One region of the Parabacteroides sp. AM17-47 genome, then DNA from elsewhere that is predicted to be linked to it. Evidence: riboswitches for the same ligand, from Rfam matches in the RefSeq annotation. Region 1 holds a riboswitch; the other holds the start of a gene.
The links. Region 1 has a riboswitch for cobalamin ahead of DW205_RS04955 (TonB-dependent receptor). Riboswitches for the same ligand answer to the same signal wherever they lie in the genome.
Positions count from the first base shown of each region.

Region 1 (8,489 bases):
ACGGAGGCAATCGAATCGTTAGGCTTCAATTTTTCCGAGCCTAACCATAAGGAAGACATCAACAACGGGAATTGCTTCGCGTAAGCGGTTTTCTGGAACTCCATACGCTCATGCAACTGACGAGCCGTAAGTTCCAGCATATGATCCAGTTTAGCGAAAAATAGGGCGATACGCTCTTCCTTGTTCTCCACTTGCATGCACTCGATAGCCAATCGTACGATATTGATCGTCGAGAAGGAGATATTACCTCGTCCGATAGAAGTCTTTGGTCCGAAACGGTTCTCGAATACACGGGTACGGCATCCCATGGTCGCTACCTCGTGGATATAGCGCTGAGGGTCGTCCGCATTCCAATCCTCGCTTTGGTTGAAGGTCGCGTCGAGATTCAAGAAGTTCGGGAAGAAGCGACGGGCGGTGACCTTGCAGGCCAATTGGTAAAGATCGTAGTTACGGTCTTCCGGCAGATAGCTTACGCCTCGTTTCTTTTTCCATATCTGGATCGGGAAGATAGCGGTCTCGCCGTTACCTACGCCTCTGTAAGTGCTTTTTAATAACTCCCGGATGATGCAACGACCTTCCGCCGAGGTGTCGGTTCCATAATTGATGGAGCTGAATACCACTTGGTTGCCGCCACGGGAATGGATCGTGTTCATATTATGGATAAAAGCCTCCATCGATTGGTGTACACGGCTTACCGTGCGGTTGATGGCATGTTGTATGACGCGTCTATCACCGCTTAATCCATCCAAGGTCTGTGTCTGGTAATCGTCGATAGGCTTATTATATAAGTGGGAGAAATCCTGTCCGTATAAATCCTCTAAGGTCTTTACTTCCTCGATAAAGCTATTACGTACGTAAGGAGCTAGGTAGAAGTCGAACGCCGGTATCGCCTGTCCGCCATGCATCTCGTTTTGGGCGGTCTCTAGAGAGATACAGCCAAGGATGCTTGCGGTTTCGATTCGTTTAGCCGGACGTGATTCGCCATGACCGGCGGAGAACCCGTATTTTAGGATGCGATCCAACGGGTGTTGTACGCAGGTCAAGCTTTTAGTCGGATAATAATCTTTATCATGAATATGGAGATAGTTGTTAGATACGGCTTCCTTGACCTCTTCGCTCAATAAATAGTCATCTACAAACGGCTTGGTGGTCTCGCTGGAGAATTTCATCATCATGCCGGCGGGTGTATCGGCGTTCATATTTGCGTTCTCACGGGTGATGTCGTTGGATTTGATATTGATAATTTCCAAGAACATATCCCGTGTTTTTGCCTTGCGGGCTACGCTTCGCTGATTTCGGTAAGCGATATATTTCTGCGCTACGTCCTTCCGGCTACTGGCCATCAATTCCAGTTCCACGGCATCTTGAATCGCCTCTACGGTCATTTGAGGTTCTCCCTTGAATGAGATATGATCTGTGATCTGGCGAATCAGTTGCATATCTTCTCCCTTGTCTGTATGCAACATGGCTTTACGGATAGCGGTTACTATCTTCTCCTCGTTGAAGCCAACGATACGCCCGTCCCGTTTAACAACTGTCTGTATCATGATGTCGATTAATTTGTGATTGATTATGCGTGCAAAGGTATCTTATTACTCCATATGATTTTCTTTTTGGAAAACTTTTTGCTGATTAAATTATGTTAAGGTGTTAATTTATAGTGCGTTGTAAAAAGTTTTGGAAAACTTTGCGTCTTGTATGATTGCTTTTGTTTTCCTTTTTGGCGATGTGGTGTGTTATAAGCTTCTCTTTGTAAAGCTTTTAAAGAACATAAGCCGGGATATATTTTTGTTTATATAAAATAATTCATACTTTTGCCCCCGTTTTGGTGATGACGTAAAACCATCCGGTTTCGTCATAAAGAGGGAATCCGGTGTGAATCCGGAGCAGTGCCCGCTACTGTAAGCTTTTGTAAAGTAGAAAACATTTCTCATACCACTGTCTGTAAAAGACGGGAAGGTCGTTCTCTACGAGGTAAGTCAGGAAACCTGCCAAGCGTTTTTATTGCTGTTTTTCTCGGGGTCAGGAAAGCGGAAATATACATAATAACAAATCGTTTATGAAAAGAAAGTGTTTGTGCGCGGCTTTAGCTGTAAGTTGTGCGATAAACGTATCATTTGCGCAGGTACGTTTACAGGGTAAGGTCGTGGATGAAAGTAATGAACCAATTCCGGGCGCGAATATCCGCGTGTCGGAATCCTTGAATGGTACAACCACGGATGCCAGCGGAAAATTTGAGCTGAACCTTCCGGATGGTAGACATCGTATTCGTGTGACTTACCTTGGCTATGAGCAAGGCGTGTATCAAACGGATCACTCGGAAAAAGATGTCGTTATTAAGCTGAAAGAAAAGTATGTGAATATCGATCAAGTGGTGGTAACCGGTACCGGTTCGCATCGCCGCATGAGTAATTCCCCTATTCCCGTGAAAGTGCTTACGGGAAAAGACTTGAAAGAGGCGAGCGTAACCAATTTCCAAGATGCGATGACCAAGCTGAATCCGAGTATCGTATTTATGGAAAACGGACAGGGGGCTACGATGAATATGAACGGATTGACAGAGAAATACGTGGTTATCTTGGAAAACGGTAAGCGTTTGGCCGGCGATGATACCTATTCCCGTATCGATATGTCTAACGTAAAACGGGTAGAGATCTTGAACGGGGCCGCTTCCGCTTTGTATGGTAGCGACGCGATCGCCGGCGTTATCAATATCATCACGGATGATTCCCGCAATAAGGTGAACGTGACGAGCAATAGCCGTTATGGTAGCAAGAACCAATTCTTGCAGTCGGTCAACGCGGACGTGAATGTAGGGAAGTTCGGTTCATATACTTCTTATCAATATCAACGGGCCGATGGTTGGCAATTAAATCCCTATACGGAGAGTAAAGGCGAGTTGGTTCCTACCAATAAGCAAGCTTCCGAGGGATTTCACCGGAACGTGATCAACCAACGTTTCACATACGACGCTACGGATCGTTTGTCTTTTTATGTGCGTGGCACTTTCTTCGGACGTTCCAGCGATCGTCCGATGCCGATGGATAAAGTGAATACGACCAACTATGATATGAGAAAAGAGACGTTCACTTATGGGGCGGGCGCTCAATACATGATTAATAAGAACTCTTATTTGAACGCTGATTATCTGTCGGACAATCATAGTACGTATAAGGATTTCTTTGATGGAAAGAAAAGCGGAGAGAGTGATATGACGAAACGGATTCATTACCATAACTTGAATGTCAAGGGAATCTTTCGTTTGGGCAAATATAATAAGCTTTCGGCTGGTGCGGAGTTCATTAAAGAGTTACTGAGTAGCGAGACGGATAACATAACGGGTAAAAGTATGTACACGACCGCGCTTTATGCTCAAGACGAGATCAATATCAATGAGCATTTCCAAGCGTACGCGGGTTTGCGCTATATTTACCATGAGAATTTTAAGAGTTATGCGACTCCTAACGTGGCTTTGCTGTATAAGGTAGGCGGTTTTAATTTCCGCGGATCGTATGCGGCTGGTTTCCGTACACCTGAATTGAAAGAGCTGTATACGGAATCGGAGAAGAAAGCGTCCGGAGCGACTCGCCTTACGATCGGTAATCCGGATCTGGACCCGGAGAAGAGCGACAACTTTACGTTGAGCGCTGAATATACGATGCGGTATTTCTCTTTGTCCGTATCCGCTTTTATGAATAACGTGCGTAGCATGATTAACTATAAGATGTTGGATACGGCGGAACGGGATGCTTATAACACCGCCCATGGTACGGACTATGATGAGATACAGATGCGTGCGAATATCGATAAAGCGAAGATCAAAGGTATTAACGTAACCTTCAATAGTTATCTGGGAGCGGGCTTTACCTTGAATGGTGGCTATAGTTTCATGGATGGAAAGAACGTATACGAGGATGAACCTTTGGATAAGACCGTTAAGCATAGTGGTACGGTAGCGGCTATGTGGTCTCATACTTGGAATAAGTATAAGCTGAACGTGAATTTTAACGGACGTATCCAAGGGGAACGTTATTCTACTTCTTATGGATACGCACCGAAATATTCCTTGTGGAACCTCAATACGAGCCATACGTTTAGAGCCGGCGATTTCTTGTTGGAACCGGGAGTAGGTATCGAGAACCTTTTTGATTATGTAGACGATCGCCCCTTTAATTACAATTACGCTACATTGACCCCGGGCCGTACCTATTACGTCAGCCTTCTGGTCCGTTTCAAGCAGTAAACTGTCACATGTCAACTATTAACTAATATAATAATGTATAGGGGATTTTTACGATCCATGTTTGTTTGTTCACTCCTGCTTGGGCTCGCCTGTTCATTATGGGCGAAACCCGGGCGGGAGTTTTACGCTTCCGATATCCGGGAGAGCATGGAAAAGGGAGATAAGTTAGCGATCTTGATGGTACATTTCGGGAGTGCTTACCCGGAAGCTCGTACCCAAGTACTCGATGTGATGAACAAGCGTGTCAAGGAGGCTTTCCCAGACGTGGAAGTCCGGCAGGCTTATAGCGCCCGTAGCGTAGTGAGTCGGTTGAGGGCGCAAGGTGTTTGGGTTCAGTTGCCGGCGGACGCCTTGGTGGAGTTGCGTGATCAAGGGTTTACCCATGTGATAATCCAACCGACTATCATTATAGAGGGTGTGGAGATGGAAGCGATCCGCAAAGAGGCGGAACAGCGAAAAGGTTTGTTTAAGGATTTGCGTGTAGGTAATCCCTTGTTATATGATGATACCGATTATGAGGCGGTGATGAAAGCGGTTTCCTCACCTTCTGGAGTGACTAAAAATGGGGCTAAGTTATTGGTGGCGCACGGAACTTATCATGCCAGTAACTCGGCTTATGCGAAATTGGGGTATATGTTCCAGACCAAAGGAATGAAAGATTATTATACCGGAACCCGTGAGGGTTTCCCTACGATCGAGGATGTAGGTGAGCAAATGCGCCAAGCCGGTCATAAGCGTGTGCAGTTGATTCCTTTTATGTTCGTACTGATTCGAGGTACGGAAAATACGGTCGCTGATTTCTGGCAGAAGGGGTTACGCCAACAGGGTTTCGATGTGGATATTTATTTAAAGCCTCTAGGTGAGAATCCGGCGATCCGGTCTTTATTTATCGATCACATCCGTTTCGCCATGAAATATAAACGGGCGACGATTTTTGATCGAAAGAAATTATATACACACTGAACAATTGAGAATTGAAAATTAGTGAGTACTTACTGAACCAATTTTCAATTCTCAATTCTCAATTATTTACTGGTAGTCTTCTCCGGTTTCCCAAGCCTCCGCATCATTATATAATGCTTTTAGATGGTTCACCCAGATCTGACGAACAGCGTCGTAATCGCCTAAGCCTATGATCTTACAGTTCTCTAAACTTCCGTTATGGCTTTCTTTCGTGTCAATCTTGAAGCCCATCTTCAAAAGTTTTAGTCTCCAGCAAGCGTCGGCGTTAGGAGCGGCAGCGCTGAAATCATCATCCTCCTCGATACCCCAAAGGTCATTATGCGCATGGTCTCCGGCAATAGACATGAACGGAGCTAAGGAGATCGTGATCTCTTCCGGTTTTAAGTTATGATCCTCGCAGTATTTGGTAAGTTTGGAATAGACACATTCCTCATTAGGTTCGCCTTCTTCCGGCCAGAACAACATATCTCCGTAATCAACGGTACCTACGAATACATTTTTGTTAGCGGCCAAGGCTTGCATAGCCTCTTCTGTTTCCGTGTATTTCGTATTTGCGTTATAGTTTTTATCCGGGTTACCATGTCCCATTAATAAAAGGATGTTCTTGTTATCAGCCAATTTATCACTGTAGTGGCTGTATAGGACTTTCGCTACGGCTTCCACATCCTCTTTGTCGTACACCAAACAAGGGCTTTTTACGACTTGAACACTCGGGAAAGACTCGATCATGAATTTCTTCTTCACGTCCGTATTCATCAAGCTTAGGTATTCCTCACCCGGGATGATGTGTAAGGACTGTACCGCTACCTTCTTGTAACCGGCATTTCCTAGAGCTTGTAACCAAAGATCCGGTTGATAACGTGCGATACCGGTCTCTGCCTCTACACGATTCACGCAAGTACGGGAGGTAAATGACAAATAGATGTCCGCGTCGGGAAATGCGTTCTGGAAATCGGCCAATGTTGCGTCGTAAGTCTTGATAGACTCTTTGAATGTGCTACCGAATGTACACAACAAGATCGCCGTGTCATGTTTCTTACTTGCCTTTACGACTTCTTCCGCAGGGTTTGCGGTATTGTCGTCGTCTCCATCATCACAGGAGGTAAAAACTGCGCTTGAGGCAAATAGACTCGCCGCAAGCAAAAGGTACTTAAATTTGTTCATCGCATTTAACTTTTAAGATTGTTTATAGTTTATGTTTATTCTGAAATTTCACGATAAAGGAGGCGTACCAAGTCCGTCCGGGAGACGTAGTTCCACGATGGCGTCCGAACGGGGTACGATCCACATAATCGAAGATATTATCGATACCGACATTGATATCTAGGTTCCATTTTTTCTTTTTCAATACGTTATGACGGGTATTCAATCGCCATAGCTGATAACTTTTTCCATCACCGTCCGTGATATAAAAGCGGGTGGATTGGTACCGGCCGAACAAGGTGACATCCAATTTATACTTTTTCCACGCATGGTTCCATGCTAGTTTCCAATTGGCATTATGGAATGAGGTTCCATTGATCGGGGTGTAGAGCATATAATTCGGGTCGGTCGGATCATCCGTATATTGCGCTTTGGCATCCGTATAGCTATAGCCTCCACCAATAGCCAAGGAAGATAGGATTTGATAGGTGAGCGATATATCTCCCCCGAAAGAGCGGGCTTTGGATAAGTTCTTGTGTTGCATGCTGGCCTCGATCTCATCCAATCGGTCTTCGGCGCTTGTCGGGATCTCGGTCAAGGCGATCATGTTCTTGATACGGTTGTAGAACCCTGTTACCGTGATCTGCAGGTTCGACGCGTGATATTCCACGCTCGCCGAATAATAATTGGACTTTTGCGGTTTTAAATCCTTATTACCATAATAATGTTTCCACGGGCCGCCACCGATCTGCGTGATATAATCATCGTGCAACTCCTTTAAGGTAGGAGCCTTAAATCCATTTGAGTATGTGGCTCGGATATTGAAGTCGCCTAGTTTGTACATGGCGGAGACTTTAGGGGTAAACGTAGCCCCGAACTCTTGGTGCACGACGAAGCGCCCACCTACCGTCACATTCAACCGATCCGTCGGGTTCCATTCGTCTTGTACATAAGCGGAAGCCGTAAATACGGAGGCTTTCCCGTTCTCGATACGCCGGGGGGATTTCAAATGATCGTATTGATATTCGAGTCCGGCGCTTAGGATATTGTTTTCCCCGAGGTGGAATACGCTTTTGGCTTGTCCAAGGAAACGTTGTTGAGAGGTTTCCAGAATATGTTCCCCCGGATAACGAGTAATACGTAAACCCGTCTCCGGATCGAAGAAGTTCGTGACATCTTTATGATGGTAATTATAGAAATAGCTATAGTTACCATAAGTTAGGTCTACCGAAAGAAAATTCAGTCCTCCCAATGCGTATTTAGCTCCTCCGGCCACATCGAAGTTCCGGTAGAATTGATCATAGGTATAATACTTGAATGCGCCGTGTGGACGATAATTCCATTTCTGGTAAAAAGAGCCATCGGCCGAAAGGCTCAGCCGGTCGTTCACTTTGTAGGTTAAGTTCTCCCTTAACGTAAAGTTCGTGGATCGGTTTACGGTTCGTGTCACGGTTCCATTCATTACCTCGTGATGGTCCCATTCTTGGGTCGTATTTCGCCAGCCGTCCGTATGGGTCGTACTAAGTGAGGTGGTGGAATTCACTCTCTTATGCCCAAAGCCGATTTGTACGCTTTCCAATATATCTCCATACGATCCGACACGAGTCGTATTCGATAGGCTCACTTTATCCCGGTTCTTTTTCGTGATAATATTGATAACACCGGCGATAGCGTCCGAACCATACAGGGAAGAGGCGGCACCTTTTACGATCTCGATACGTTCGATATTGGCGGGGTTGATAATACTCAAGTCGTTTTGTCCGCCGGTATCTCCGTTGATCCGTTTGCCATTGATAAGGATCAAGATGTAATCGTTGCCTAATCCGTTCATCTGGATGCCACTACCCATGTCGCTCGGATTAAAGGTGATGGAAGCGTTCAGCCCTTCCAGAATATCTTGCATACTGCGTCCTTGGTAACTGTCAAGGGCTTTGCCAGTGATTACCTCTGTTTGCACAGGGGCGTCTTTCAGATAGTGTTCGGTACCCGTACCGGTGACCACGACCTCGTTCAATAGCACGGAAAGTTCCTTCGGATCTTTCAATATGCTTTGGGCGCATACCGATTGTATGCACAAAGCTAAAATAGCAGATGCTAAAAGCCTCATATAGTGTTTTATTGGTTCACGAAATAAAACAGC
Region 1 is NZ_QTLI01000005.1:46,718-55,206, reverse strand. Features, by position in the region: gene DW205_RS04960 (anaerobic ribonucleoside triphosphate reductase) at 1-1,547, opposite strand, end outside; cobalamin riboswitch at 1,810-2,011, shown strand; gene DW205_RS04955 (TonB-dependent receptor) at 2,060-4,243, shown strand; gene DW205_RS04950 (sirohydrochlorin cobaltochelatase) at 4,277-5,206, shown strand; gene DW205_RS04945 (sirohydrochlorin cobaltochelatase) at 5,273-6,370, opposite strand; gene DW205_RS04940 (TonB-dependent siderophore receptor) at 6,393-8,456, opposite strand.

Region 2 (7,640 bases), on a different contig from region 1:
CATCCAACAGTTTGATATCAGCCGTGGTCCCGATACCATGTATCTGAGACAATACGGAACGGATTTCTTCCGGTCGCAGGTTCAATAAAGATATCCCGTCACTCTTATTTGCGTTCACGACAATATCCTTCGTGTCTGTTTGTACGATGTAAAAGGGTATATCACCAAAACTACTCCATTCCAATTGACGGATCTGGCCGGGATAGGCTTGTATGACCGCCCTGTAATCCAACGGATAATCGAGTGGGGAAGGAGCCATCTTCCGCAGTTCTTGAACCGGGTTTATATCGAGCTTGGCTTTCAACCCCCAATCCTGTACACGAGCCAAAGACATCATACCACTAAAGCAGAAGGTGAGGACGAATAAACCGAATAACACCCCAAGAATATGATGCCATTTATACCAGAACTTCTTATAAGGGGAAATCAAATGACGTCTCCTCGCTAACCGGAAATCCCGTATTCCTAAATAGATCCCGGCGATACACATAACGCACCCGATTCCGGATAACCAGACAACTACCTTTATCCATAATTCAGCGTCTTGCCGCAAGGAAGTGAAATAGACCCAATGAGGGATCGCCCCGAGCCAAGCCCAGAAACGACTGTTTTTATCCGTATATTGCAAAACCTCCCCGGATTTAGAGGATATGTATAATTCATGTCGTTCCGGATCGGCGAAATGGAATTTATAGATCGGAAATTCCTCTTTTAAACGACCGAATGGAATCCATTGGTCCAAGGTGTACAAGGAATCTACCTTCGCTATGGAAGAGGTATTCCATAGTGATGCCACACGTTGGATATGATTCCAGTCGATTACGGGTAATCTTTCCGTCGAGTCGGCAGGAATATCATAGCTCCCTTTCTCCGTCCGGAGATGAAAAACAGTTTGTCCCAAATAGCTGTTTAAGGTAACATGGCTTATCCGCTCGTTCTGCGGTAAACGTTTCTCTATCTGGTCTAACGAAGGAAGATTCTCCGGAGAGAGAATATCCATCTTCGCCCGTTTATCGGCCCGGTCCGCTCGCGGGAACGTATGGTAGATCATTACCAATCCCGATAGGAACCAAACGAGGAACAGGATACTGAGCGCCGTGCCCAGTATCCTGTGTATAAATTGCATGATCTTTGTCAATAGATTCATGAGCGTATGTTCTATATATTATAATGTATAGGAGATAGCCACTTGGAAATTACGAGGCATGCTTGGCACCATCTGTTGTCCGAGCGCTTGGTTATAATAATTGTTGTCAAACAAGTTATTCAAGTTGAACGTTAGGTGGATATTGTTGTTCAACAAATAAGACATACCGAAATCGGTTACCCAATACGGATCGAACCAAGAGTTGTTTGACGTATTACGGTATACTTTACCGGTATAACTGCTACTCAAGTGAAATTCCAGATTCTTCAAGACACCCCGAGGGATGGTATAACTGCCGTATGCGTAGAAAGTCTGGTTCGGTACGTTGCTCTGCCAGTTTCCTTCTTGGCTATTCAATTGTAGCTTTGTCTCATCCGGGTTATTGCCATAGATAGCCTCGATCAATTCCGGATCCTTTATTTCTTTCATCTCCCGGATCTTGGAGTCGTTCAATCCATAACCGATCGTCAGCGCTAAGGTGCTTACTGGAGAAAGAGTGACATCAAAATCAAAACCCTTGGAATCTTGTACACCCACCTGTCCGATTACGCTCATCGTGGTAGTCTCGCCGTTTACCTCCTCTTGATAGTTGTTGGTCAACGTAGCCGTACTGTTCATCTTCCGGATATAGAACAAGCTGGCATTGGCGCTTAATATATTGTTCAATTGATATTTAAGCCCCACCTCGGCTTGGTATCCTTTCTCCGGCTTAAATACTTCCTCATTGCGAGCAGGCTCGAAACGATTTCCATCACCTCCTACATAAATGACGTTATCTTGATAGAACGTACGGATCGGCTTGAAGAAAGAGGCGAAAGACGCATAAATGGATGTATTCGGATGGGGCAGATAGACCGCTCCGAAACGATAAGTCAACGCCTTATTCTTTATCATATTGAAGCTTGAATGCTCCTCATACTCACGTCGTCCGGTAGGAGTTGTAGCGCTGGCGGACATATAACGGAAAAAGTCGTAACGTAGAGCGGCTAATACCTTCCATTGCTCGTTGAACTCAACCATATCTTGAAGATAAAGGCTGTTGGAATAATGATGCGTAACCGTTGCTTTCGAGAATTTACTGGTCATATATCCCATGCTATGCGGATCATAAACGGATACATGCGAATAAAGGCCGGGACCCTGAACATCATCTCCTAAATTATAGCCCGAATAGCTGGTACGATTCAAGGCGACGAAAGAGTAACCTCCCATATACGTATGCTTTATCTCACCCGTCCTGAATTTACCGCTTAGCTCGAGCGTATTGGCTACCGTCTTGGCTATATGGGAGAAGCGAAGCGGGAAAGAAAGATATACACTGTCCAAACAGATATATTTTTTCTGGCCGTTTTTCATATAATAATGATCATAGATCGGATCATCACTTTCGAGATAGTCGAGGGCTTCCGTCCCAAAATAGTTGATATCGTCGTTATTGTAAGAAAGGCGATCTGTTAGTTTCGCGCCGTTCCAAAAAGTATGTGTGTATTGCGTCGATACGTTCCATGCGTGATTCTTCATAAAGTCGGACTCGTTATTGTAGCGAGCCTCACGGTCAAGTCCCGGTAGCATCTCATTTTTATGGAGATATAACTGTCCTGTTTGCACATTATATACATCATTTGCCATTAAATCGGGAAGACCGATCTCCGTCCCATAGAAGTCGCGGTTAAAACCTCCGCGAACATCTAATATGTCACGTTCCGTCATTTTAGCTTGCAATGCCAGATAACCGGAAAAGCGACGGTTGCCATTATCACGCCAGCCCTCTTGATCGGAAAAGTTGACATTGGCGTAATAATTGACCGGACCGACCAATTTACCGCCCATGCCAAGTGTCGCCTCTTTATTCTCGTAACTACCGTAGGCCAATCGAGCATTAACGCTCTGTTTCTCTGACGGGGATTTACGAACGATATTCAAGGTTCCACCTACGGCTGAATGTCCGTAAAGTACAGAAGCCGGTCCCTTTAATAATTCAATAGACTCGATACAGGATAGATCGGGTACGGGATAAGAGTTGTTTATTGCCGAACGTTCATCGCGGATACCGTCTATCATCATGATAGAATGATCGAAACCACGGATCGACAATTGTTGAAATGCGCCATAAGATGTCTGGAATCGTACGCCCGGCATAAAGCGTACCGCATCTTGGATATTACGGATACCTCGCAACTCCAAACTACTCGCCGTAATGCTATTAATTGAAATAGGAAGATATTTCATAGGTACGTCCAACTTCGTGATTTGTGGACGTGGCTTGCGTGCGGCGGTCGCTACGACTTCTTGAATATTGAATGTCGTATCGGCGAAATTCGTGTACTCATTCTTGTGTTGTGCCTGCATCGTACTGATACATAAGGCTGTCAACGGTAAGATTGTCAAAACTCTTTTCATATATTTAGCATTATAACTGTTTATTGTATGCATGTGAAATCCCTTTCGAAAGAAATTCCATTTTCCTTCGAATGAAAATTTAGTTTCTTTCGGAAGGAATTACTTTTTCTTCCGAAAGGAATAAAACATAGATTTGGAGAACTTTTTTAGTCCTTCTCTACCGCATAAGCTTTCTTCTTATCAACGATATCGATCATCTTATGTTTAGCCATGAAACGGGCATGTTCGATGAAGATCTTCTGAATATCCGGATTCTGTCCCAGACCTTCCATAAATACGCTTACCTCGTAGCCTTTCTTTTCCAGTTCCTCTTTCCAATCACCGGCGATATCGTTTTTCGCATGGTCTCCGGCGACAAACATAAATGGCATCAACAAGACTTTCTTCGTTCCATTGGCCTTTACTTGGGCTACCATCGTATCAAAAGTAGGATAGCCCTCGATGGTTCCTACGGAATAATCCTTGAATCCCTTCTCCTTCAACATATAATCCAACATGGCATATTGAGCCGTCGCCGGAGTATAAGTGCCATGGCCTACCAATAAAGTAGCGCCTTCTTTCGCCCCATTTTTTGTGATAGCGACGATTACCGCCTCATAATCCTCCGGTGTATACAATAAAGGATTACCGATACGAATCTCCTTGAAAGAAGATTTCATGGTGGCAACATCCTTACGTAAGGATTCCATCTCGATACCTTCGATTATATTCGTGGATTGGATCAAGACATGTGTATAACCATCAGTCTTTAATTTTTCCAAGGCCTCGATCGGGTTCAGTTTCTCTACGCCACGAGCTTTTAAGCGGCGCATTACAATGCGAGAAGTCCATGCCTCACGCAACTCAACATCTTTGAAAGCTTCTTTCGCTTTTTGATTGATCGCGTCGATTGTCAAGGCACGGGTATCATCATGGGTTGTTCCAAAATGTACCATCAATAAAGCGGCCTTATCGCCCGGTTGTAAAGAGGCGAATAAATCGGATGCTACAAAATTCTCGCCATCGTGCGCACGACAAACTAGGCTGATGACCAGCAGGAAGAAAGATAGTAAGTGTTTCCTCATCATATGAATATATTAATAATTAGATTACATATCAATCCCACGGAGACAACGTATTATTCCGTCTCCAACATCTTTTGGATATAGGTGATATTTCTATCCTCTTAATTGCTCCTGACCCCGGGAGGAATTAATCATTACTTCGCTTGGCAGGTTTCCTGACTGGCTCGGAAAGCAACCTTCCCATCTTTCTTAAGACAGTGGCATAGCAGAACGCTTTCCTTTTCAAGAGCTTCACAGTAGCGGGCACTGTTCCGGATTCTAACCGGATTCCCTTTTATAGAGTTGTCGGTAGACAAACTCTATCACCTAAGCGGTCGCAAATTTATATAAATAATCCCGAAAAGTAACAACATCTTTCAAAGAATCCCTGTTCCAATAGCATCTTTTTTGTTTAACATCAAATAAATAGATATGGAATGGATAACTAATTTACTTCAACATTATCCGGAGCTAGCTATTTTCATAACCTTAGCTCTCGGTTTCTGGATTGGCAAGTTTAAGATAAAGAAGTTCACGCTGGGAACGGTTACCAGCGTATTATTGGTCGGTGTATTGATCGGGCAATTAAAAATCGATATAAGCGGACCGTTAAAGTCCGTCTTTTTCTTGATGTTCCTCTTCGCTGTAGGATATAGCGTTGGGCCACAGTTCTTCCGGGGATTGAAAAAGGAAGGTCTTCCTCAAATGCTTTTCGCCGCCGTCATGTGTATATTTTGTTTGATCGTTCCTTTTTTGTTAGCGAAACTTATGGGATATAACGCAGGCGAGGCCGCAGGATTATTGGCGGGCTCCCAGACGATGTCGGCAGTATTAGGAGTTGCCGAAGATACGATCGGACAGATGAATATTAGCGATACGGATAAAAGCGCTATGGTAAATGTAATGCCCGTGGCCTATGCGGTAACTTATATTTTCGGTACGGCAGGATCCGCATGGTTAGTGAGTGATATCGGGCCACGTCTTTTAGGAGGACTCGACTACGTGAAAAAAGCGTGTAAAGAGCTAGAGGCTAAAATGGGAAATAACGACGAGAGCGAGCAACCGGGCTTTATGCCTGCCGCCCGTCCGGTAACTTTCCGGGCCTATAAGATTAGTAATGAATGGTTCAAGGATGGCAAAAGCGTAAAGCAGTTGGAGGTGTATTTAGACCAATTGGGACGGCATTTGTTCGTGGAGCGTGTCCGTATTAATAATGTAGTAACCAATGTTAAACCGGATTTGGTTTTACATACCGGAAATGAGGTTGTTCTAAGCGGTCGCCGGGAATTCGTGATCGGAGAGGAGAACTGGATTGGCGACGAGGTCAATGACATTGAATTGCTCGATTTTCCGGCAGAGACGTTACCCGTACTAGTGATCCATAAGGAATACGTGGGGAAAAAGATCTGCTATTTACGCAATCAATCGTTTATGCATGGTGTTAGCATCAAGTCCGTAAGGCGTGCGGGTATCAATATCCCGGTCTTGGCCGCTACGGTGATAGATTCCGGTGATATGTTGGAATTGGTGGGTATGAAATCAGAGGTAAATAAAGCGGCTACGACTTTAGGATATCCCGATCGCCCAACCAATCAGACCGATTTGATTTTCGTGGGTATCGGTATTTTCTTAGGGGGAATTTTAGGTTCGCTCGCGATTCATTTCGGAGGTGTCCCGATCAGCCTGAGTACGAGTGGCGGCGCTTTGATAGCCGGACTCGTCTTTGGATGGCTTCGTTCCAAGCATCCGACCTTCGGGCGTATTCCGGAGCCTTCCGTCTGGATATTAAATAATTTGGGACTGAATATGTTTATCGCCGTAGTCGGTATCACGGCGGGTCCCAGTTTCGTGACCGGATTGAAGGAAGTCGGTATAAGTTTATTTATTATCGGTGCTTTAGCGACATCTATCCCGCTTATCATCGGTATTCTGATGGGACGTTACGTTTTTAAGTTCCATCCGGCTATCACTTTAGGTTGCACGGCAGGTTCACGTACGACAACCGCCGCATTAGGAGCGGTGGAAGATGCCGTAGGAAGTGAGACTCCAGCCTTAGGCTATACCGTTACCTATGCGGTGGGTAATACTTTATTAATCATCTGGGGTGTCGTTATTGTGCTAATCATGTAATATATATAATGTATGGACAAGAAGAAAATACATGTCACGAGAGAATATGAGAAAAAGATGTCGGAGATTAGCCCTTTCGAGCTAAAGAACATCTTGATAGAGTTAGCGGATGAGAGCGCTCGTAAAAGTACGCACATCATGCTGAACGCAGGAAGGGGAAATCCAAACTGGATCAGTACGGTTCCACGGGAGGCATTCTTCCTATTAGGGCAGTTCGCCTTGGAGGAATGCCAGCGGGAAACCGAATTGGCAGATGAGATGGCCGGAGCCGCAGGGGTTCCCAACCGCAAAAGGATCGCGTCTCGCTTCGTACAGTTTCTAAAGAAACATGCGCAATCTCCCGGCGCTACTTTATTGAAGGGTACCTATGAATATCTGGTCACGGAAAAAGGTGTAGATGAGAATGAGCTTGTATACGAATGGGCGGAAGGTGTCATTGGTGATCAATATCCGGTTCCCGATCGTATCTTGAAATATACGGAAATGCTCGTGCGGGATTATTTAGACCAAGAATTATGTGATAACCAGCCCCCTGAGGGAATATTCGACCTTTTCGCTACCGAGGGCGGAACTGCCGCCATGTGTTATATCTTCGATTCCTTGCAACAGAATTTCTTGTTGAATAAGGGAGACAAGATCGTTCTCTTCGCTCCGGTATTCACTCCTTATATAGAGATTCCGGAACAGGCTCGTTATCTTTTTAATGTCATAGAGATAAAAGCCTTGAAGATGACAAAAGACGGCTATCACACATGGCAATATCAAGAAAAGGATTTAGATGTCCTGAAAGATCCTAGCGTGAAAGCCGCTTTCATAACAAACCCGAGCAACCCGCCTTCATACGGATTGACAAAAGCATTGATGAATAGGATCGTTGAGATCGTACGGAACGACAATCCCAACCTCATGATTATTACGGA
Region 2 is NZ_QTLI01000017.1:76,214-83,853, reverse strand. Features, by position in the region: gene DW205_RS14675 (PepSY domain-containing protein) at 1-1,147, opposite strand, end outside; gene DW205_RS14670 (TonB-dependent siderophore receptor) at 1,166-3,547, opposite strand; gene DW205_RS14665 (sirohydrochlorin cobaltochelatase) at 3,694-4,611, opposite strand; cobalamin riboswitch at 4,739-4,936, opposite strand; gene aspT (aspartate-alanine antiporter) at 5,023-6,720, shown strand; gene DW205_RS14655 (bifunctional aspartate transaminase/aspartate 4-decarboxylase) at 6,733-7,640, shown strand, end outside.
Region 2: it holds a riboswitch for cobalamin, as region 1 does, so the genes downstream of both, DW205_RS14665 (sirohydrochlorin cobaltochelatase) here and DW205_RS04955 (TonB-dependent receptor) in region 1, are expected to answer to the same signal.